DNA from 3 places in the Paraburkholderia sp. MM6662-R1 genome. Region 2 is predicted to be linked to each of the others. Evidence: riboswitches for the same ligand, from Rfam matches in the RefSeq annotation. Region 2 holds a riboswitch; each other region holds the start of a gene.
The links. A riboswitch is a leader RNA that binds a small molecule or an ion and turns the genes downstream of it on or off. The one in region 2 is predicted to bind cobalamin.
Positions count from the first base shown of each region.

Region 1 (2,200 bases), on a different contig from region 2:
CGATGACGCGCAATGTTCGGCCGCGCATCGAAGTTTCCAGTGCACGTGGACGCCGCATCAGGCGGCGGGCTCGAACGCGGATGCATTGGAAGCCGTCGCGGCAGACGTCGCGTCGTGCCTGCCCGATGCAACGCACGATCAGAATTCGCCGGGACGTCAGCACTTTTATCTCGGCGCGAAGGATCGACGCACCGAAATCACGCTGACGCCCGAGGGGTCCAACCGGTTGCGGCTTGTGGTGTCGGGCAGGTAAGCGGCGGTGCCGTTCAGGCGGTGGCGGCCGGGCGCCACGACCAGCCGCGTCGCGAGTGGCGTAATTCGACGACCGACAGCGGCGCGATCTCGATGCGACAGAACACGGTTGGCGATGCGCCGAGGGCGTGCACGATTGCCGCTCGCAGTAGAGTCGCGTGGGTGATGGCGACGATGGTTCGACCTTGCGCAGAGGCCGCGAAGCTTGCTTCGTTGACGGCATTGCATGAACGCACGTCTGCCTGCTGCGCGTCGAGCCACTCTCCAACCCGCTGCACGAGTTGACCGAACGATTCGCCGCCGGGCGGCGCGGTGTCGGGCTCGCGTGTCCAGGCGGCGAGTTCGCGGGGCGTTGCGTCGGCAATGGCCGCGAGGCGCTGGCCGCGCCATTTGCCATAGTCGATATCCACCAATGCGTCGGCAGGCGTGGCGCTCAGACCGAGCGCGGCGGCCGTTTCGCGCGCGCTGGCGGCGGGGCTGGTGAACACCGCGCCGTGGGCGGGAAGCGCGAGACGCGGTCGCGCCGCTTCGACTTCGGCGCGACCGCGCGCGTCGAGCGGATCGTCGTCAGGGAAGCGGCCCGCGCGCTGCGCGGCCGTTGCCGCGTGGCTCACCAGTAATAGTCGCGTATCCATTCTTTGCGTTGGCGCCTCATTCGTACTTGCCTGCGTGGTTTCATCGCCTCGCGGCTCGCGGCGCGCGTTGCGAGGTAGCCCTCGCCGTCACGGAAGCCGCAGTTTAGCGCGTAGAATACCGACACTGCGAAGCACGGAAGCCGGTGAGAGCCCGGCGCGGTCGCGCCACTGTAATCGGCATTGCAATCCACAAGAGCCGAAAGCCAGACCCGAGCTTCGCACCATTCCTCTGCAATCGACTTTCGGGGCGCGTCACCCCAGGAGATGTCCATCATGACCGAAGCTGTTCTTGATCGCGCCGCGCAACCGGCGGCCCAGCCCACTCCCATTCCTTTGCGCGAACTGCTGCCGTGGGTCGTGTTCGGCGGCTTGCTGCTGTTGCTCGCGCTTTACTTCGTTGGTGCGGAACAGGGCGCGACGTCGCTCGTGCCCGGCATGTACGTGCATGAGTTCGTGCACGACGGCCGCCATCTGCTCGGCTTTCCCTGCCACTAACGGAGTTCGACATGGTAGGTAAATTGTTGGTGCGCGGGATGCTCGCGGGCATCGTCGCGGGCTTGCTCACGTTCGCGTTCGCGCGAATCGTCGGCGAACCACAGGTCGATCAGGCCATTTCATTCGAAGAAAAAGCGGCCGCCGCGCGCGGCGAGGCGCCCGAGCCCGAAATCGTGAGCCGTCAGACGCAGGCTGGCCTCGGCCTGCTGACTGGCGTGGTCACGTATGGCGCGGCATTTGGCGGCCTGTTCTCGCTGGTGTTTGCGTATGCGTATGGACGCGCGGGGACGTTGAGCGTGCGCGCGCTGTCCGCGTGGCTCGCGCTTGGCGCGTTCATCACGCTCGTGATCGTGCCGAATATCAAGTATCCGGCCAATCCGCCGTCGGTCGGTGATCCGGAGACGATCGGCACGCGCACGGGCCTGTTCTTTCTGATGATCGCGATTTCGCTCGCGACGATGGTGTTTTCGCTGAAGGTGCGGCGTCGCGCGGCGGCGAAGCTGGGTGCGTGGAACGGTTCGATCGTCGCGGGGCTCGTGTTCGTCGTGGTCATCGCGGCCGTGCAACTGTCGATGCCGGTCATCAATGAAGTGCCGGCCGCGTTCCCGGCTGTGCTGCTGTGGAAGTTCCGCGTCGCGGCGATCAGCATGCAGGTGGTCATGTGGACGACGATCGGGCTGCTGTTTGGCGCGATGGTCGAGCGCAGCGCTTTTATGCGTACGAATGCGCGGGTGACGATGAAGTCCGCCTGATGGTGACGGTGACACGCGGCCGCGCAAGCGGCCATTCTCGCGCGCAACGCGCGAGAATGGTTTTGC
Region 1 is NZ_JBNDLV010000004.1:1,504,944-1,507,143, forward strand. It holds gene OKW39_RS36835 (hypothetical protein) at 1-253, shown strand, start outside; gene OKW39_RS36840 (histidine phosphatase family protein) at 267-887, opposite strand; cobalamin riboswitch at 975-1,120, shown strand; gene OKW39_RS36845 (CbtB domain-containing protein) at 1,161-1,382, shown strand; gene OKW39_RS36850 (CbtA family protein) at 1,394-2,134, shown strand.
Region 1: linked by a shared signal. The riboswitch ahead of OKW39_RS36845 (CbtB domain-containing protein) and the one ahead of OKW39_RS03830 (TonB-dependent receptor) in region 2 are both predicted to bind cobalamin.

Region 2 (2,200 bases):
GCGAAACGCGGGCACGGTCGAATCGGGACTGTCGAACACGCCCGGATCGAAACCGAATGCCGGCACGATCGACGAGCCGCCGTATGGTGAATTGCTTGTATCGACAAACGAGATCACATTGAAGTCCGCGCCGACGACCAGCCGGTTCTGATGGCCCCATGCACGCCCGTCGATCGTCGTGTCGAGCTGGTCGCCGATCTGCCGCTGATGATGGAGGATCTCGATGTAATCGCTGCGCAACACATCGCCATCCGGCTGCAGGGCGTAGCTCTCGCTATCGTGCCAGTGGCGGTTGGTCAGCAAATAATAGAGCTGGTTGCGCACCGTGATGCCAGGCATGGCGTGCCACTTCGCGTTCAGCCGCGTCCATTGGTCGTAATAGGAGATCGCGGAATCGGCGACGTTGTAGTTCTGGTAGCGGAACGCCGGATTGAGCGCACCGTCGAGCACCGGAATCCCGAAATAGCGCGCCGGCTTCTGGCGGCCGTAGTCGTAGTCGAGTGTGAATGACAAGGTCGGATCGACGTCGAGCCGCAATGCGCCGCCGAGCGCCGTGGTATGCGAATCGCCGCGCGGTACCCAGCCGTTCGAGCGGTCGTCGCTCACGTAAAAGCGGTATGACAGCATGGGCCCGAGCGCGCCCGTCGTATCGAGCGCCACGCGCTTCTCGCCATAGGCGCCCGCGCCGAGCTGGACCGTGGTCGCGTAGTCGCGCTGCGGCGCCTTCGGCACGACGTTGATCACGCCGCCGATGCCACCCTCACCGTAGAGCACCGACGCCGGACCGCGCAGCACCTCAATCCGGTCGACCGACCACGTATCGAACGGAAAGGTCACCGTGCCTGCGCCAGGATACATGCGCGTGCCGTCATAGAGCGTCGTGATCGACTCCGGCCCGCTGAAGCCGCGCACCGAGACCGACGTGCCGCCATTGCCGGGTGCCGCGTCGGTGGCAAAGCCGGCCGCACGCGTAATGGCCTCGTTGACCGTGGTGTCGCCGCGCACCTGAATCTGCTCACCGGTGAGCGTCTCGACGCTCGCCGGCGTATCGAGGCTCGACAGTCCAAGCCGGCTGCCGGTACGGATCGGCGTGCTCAGGTCCGGTGTATCCGTATGGCCCGATGCCTGGACCTTAACAGCCGGCAGCGTCTGTGCCGGCTCCTGCGCAGATTGCGTGCTGTCTGCCGCCGGGCCGCTGCCGTCATCAGCAAACGCGGACGACGAGCCGATCAGCCACGCGCAGCCGAGCATCCCTGCTGTGAGCTGACGGCTGCGGCGTCGCTGCGTTCGCGACGGCGAAAGGATCGAGATTTTCTTCATTGTCCTGCTCTCTTTTCTTTTTTCTCTGGCGCTACCGTATGCGGTGCGCCTGTTTGTTATGCGCTCGACACACGTGCCGATCCACCATGTCATCGACGCAGTGAAACGCCGCACGATTGCCGGAAACACGAACCAGGCATGCCGTACTGACCGGCGAAACTTACCGGGTCAACACAGACGACGGGAGAAAAAGAGGAAGCAACGGGCAGCCGATGCCCGGTGGACACTGACGATGCAGGTCATGGCGGTTCTCCTGGGGTTTCGCGCCCCATGACAGGTGAAGGAAGACAAGGCCCAGGTCTGACTCCCGGTTTCAGGAAACCGGTCACAGTGGCGCGACCGCGCTGGATTTGCACCAGCTTCCGGGCTTTGCGTGCGCAATTCTAATCGATCGCACACTCAATTCCCCCGCGCCCCGGCCTGGCTAGCGCATGCCTGCCCGTGCAGGCTGCCCGCTTCACGTCGGGGTCATCGCGCCAGCGGTCGGATCGCCCGCGATTCCGGCAGAACGATATCTAACCCGCATCGTAAACGCAACACAGTTGCGATAATTAGAAAAGGGAACGCTATACTTGAGTCTGCTTCACCGCATACATTCCTGCATTCATGCCCCGCCTGATCCAGATCCGACGCAGTCCCATCCATGGCAAGGGTGTCTTTGCCGTTGCCGACATTCCGCGCGGCATGCGCATCATCGAATACAGGGGGGCGCGCATTACCCACGCGGCAGCACGACGCCAGCATCCCGTCAACGCCGAAGACCCGTTCCACACCTTTCTGTTTGCGCTGGGTGACGGTGACGGCCGCTACTGCATTGATGCGGGCACCGGCGGGAACGCCGCCCGCTGGATCGATCATCGTTGCGCACCGAACTGCGAGG
Region 2 is NZ_JBNDLV010000001.1:790,438-792,637, forward strand. It holds gene OKW39_RS03830 (TonB-dependent receptor) at 1-1,320, opposite strand, end outside; cobalamin riboswitch at 1,595-1,738, opposite strand; partial or broken gene OKW39_RS03835 (SET domain-containing protein-lysine N-methyltransferase) at 2,005-2,163, shown strand.

Region 3 (2,200 bases), on a different contig from region 2:
AAGCGCAGCAACCGGTCCTTGTCCAAGATAACTGGCCGCCTAACCCGCCAGTCGATGACCGTGTCGGGCAAACGCCTGATTTTCTTTTCGAGAGAGTTCATGCCTGAGCCGAGATCTGCGACGAACTGGAACGTCCCGTCCCGCCTTGCCCGCGCACAGTAGAGTTCGAGCACCGGCTGGCTTGCATATGCGGGCCTAGGCGAGGTGCGGCCGCAGACGCGCCAGATTGTATCGCCGTCGCCCCATGGCGTGCGTTTCTCCGGAATGAGATGGCTTCGCGTTCCCAAAGCCGCAGCGTCTGAGTCGCAACGCCCAAAGACTCCGCGGCTTGGATGATGTTTACCATCGTTCGTGACATGCGGAAATAGTGCATGAACGAACAAAGATGCGCAACTGGTGCATCAACAGTCATACCTAGCGGATTCCAGTGGCCGGCGGACCCCACACGCCGCATGCCGCACCGCCTCCGTGTCTGGCCGCTATCCGGGCTGGCGGCCTAACGCGCTTCGCCTTCCCGTCGCTGCTTTGCGGATTCGCGGAAAAGTGGCATCAAAAAACGCATGCGCGGCACGGCGGAATCGAAGACAGAATCGCGCGCCACAGGTCGCTTACCGTTGCGGGGACAGCACAGGTTGAACGCGCCACGCGGGCATCAAACGCGCGCATACGATAGCACATGGCGCCTTGCCGGATAAGCCTTGGCGGCGCTTTCCGGCAAGGCGCGTTCCTTGACTGCGCAAGGCCGCGGGCCTACACTCGCACGCACTTTGGGTGCTCGCGTGCGCGTTCGTGCGCATGCAGTTAAACGGGAAACAGGGAGCCATCTGCTCTGGAGCGGCTAACCTGTGCTGTCCCCGCAACGGTAAGCGAACAGCGGTTCCGGCTTGATAGCTGGACGCCGCGGTGCCGGCTTCGATGTCCGCGCGCAAGCTCGCGTGGACATTTCACCACTGGACGAGAAGCCACTCGGCCGGGAAGGGGAAGCGGCGCTTTCGCCAGCCCGGATACCGGCCCAAATAAGCAGAACGACCGCCGCGGGGATGCGGCGGCGCGTTCATGACCTCAGTTCCGCTTTCTGTATTTCCGTTGTCGCGGCAATGCCGTCGTTCGTCCCCGTGTCTGGTGATCGCTGGTACTGCTGCGCGTGCTTCATTCGCTCCATTCGCCAGCCGACGCGGACCCACGCGCGGACTTTCCGGCATACCGATCAACGCCAAGGGATGGACCTCACGATGCAAACTCAATTGCGCAAGATCCCCGTCACGATCGTCACGGGCTTTCTCGGCAGCGGCAAAACCACGCTGCTGCGGCACATTCTTCAGCATGCGGGCGGCAAGCGCATCGCGGTGATCGTCAACGAGTTCGGCGAGCTCGGCATCGACGGCGAAATCCTCAGGGGCTGCGGCATCGGTTGCGATGAAAACGGCGTCGAGACTGAAGGACAATTGTATGAACTCGCGAACGGTTGTTTGTGCTGCACCGTGCAGGAAGAATTTTTCCCGGTGATGGAAAAGCTCGCGGAGCGCCGCGATGAACTCGATCACGTGCTGATCGAAACGTCGGGGCTCGCCTTGCCGAAGCCGCTTGTGCAGGCGTTCAACTGGCCGCAGATCCGCAACGGCTTCACGGTCGACGCGGTGGTGACGGTGGTGGACGGCCCGGCCGCCGCGAGCGGCCAGTTCGCCGATAACCCGCTCGCCGTCGATGCGCAGCGCAAGGCCGATCCGAATCTCGATCACGAGTCGCCGCTGCATGAACTGTTCGAAGACCAGTTGTCGGCGGCCGACCTGGTGATTCTGAACAAGACCGATCTGATCGACGACGCGCGGCAGCACGAGGTCGAAGCCGCGATCCGCGCGGAGATTCCGCCGCAGGTGAAGATCGTGCGCGCTCAGCAGGGGCGGCTAGACCTGCATACGCTGCTGGGCCTCGAAGCGGCGTCGGAAGAGACGATCCACCTGCGTCATGACCACCACGGTTCCACCGACGACCCCGATCATCACCACGATGAATTCGATTCGGTCGTCGTGCAGGCATCGGTACCGTCGCGCGACGCGGCGCTCGCCGCCTTGCAGGCGCTCGTCGAAACCCACACGATTTACCGTGTCAAAGGCTTCGCGGCACTGCAGGGCGCGGCGATGCGTCTCGTGATCCAGGGCGTGGGCCGGCGCTTCGACAGCTACTTCGACCGGCGCTGGCA
Region 3 is NZ_JBNDLV010000004.1:2,648,981-2,651,180, forward strand. It holds gene OKW39_RS42085 (hypothetical protein) at 1-101, opposite strand, end outside; cobalamin riboswitch at 754-1,030, shown strand; gene cobW (cobalamin biosynthesis protein CobW) at 1,233-2,200, shown strand, end outside.
Region 3: linked by a shared signal. The riboswitch ahead of cobW (cobalamin biosynthesis protein CobW) and the one ahead of OKW39_RS03830 (TonB-dependent receptor) in region 2 are both predicted to bind cobalamin.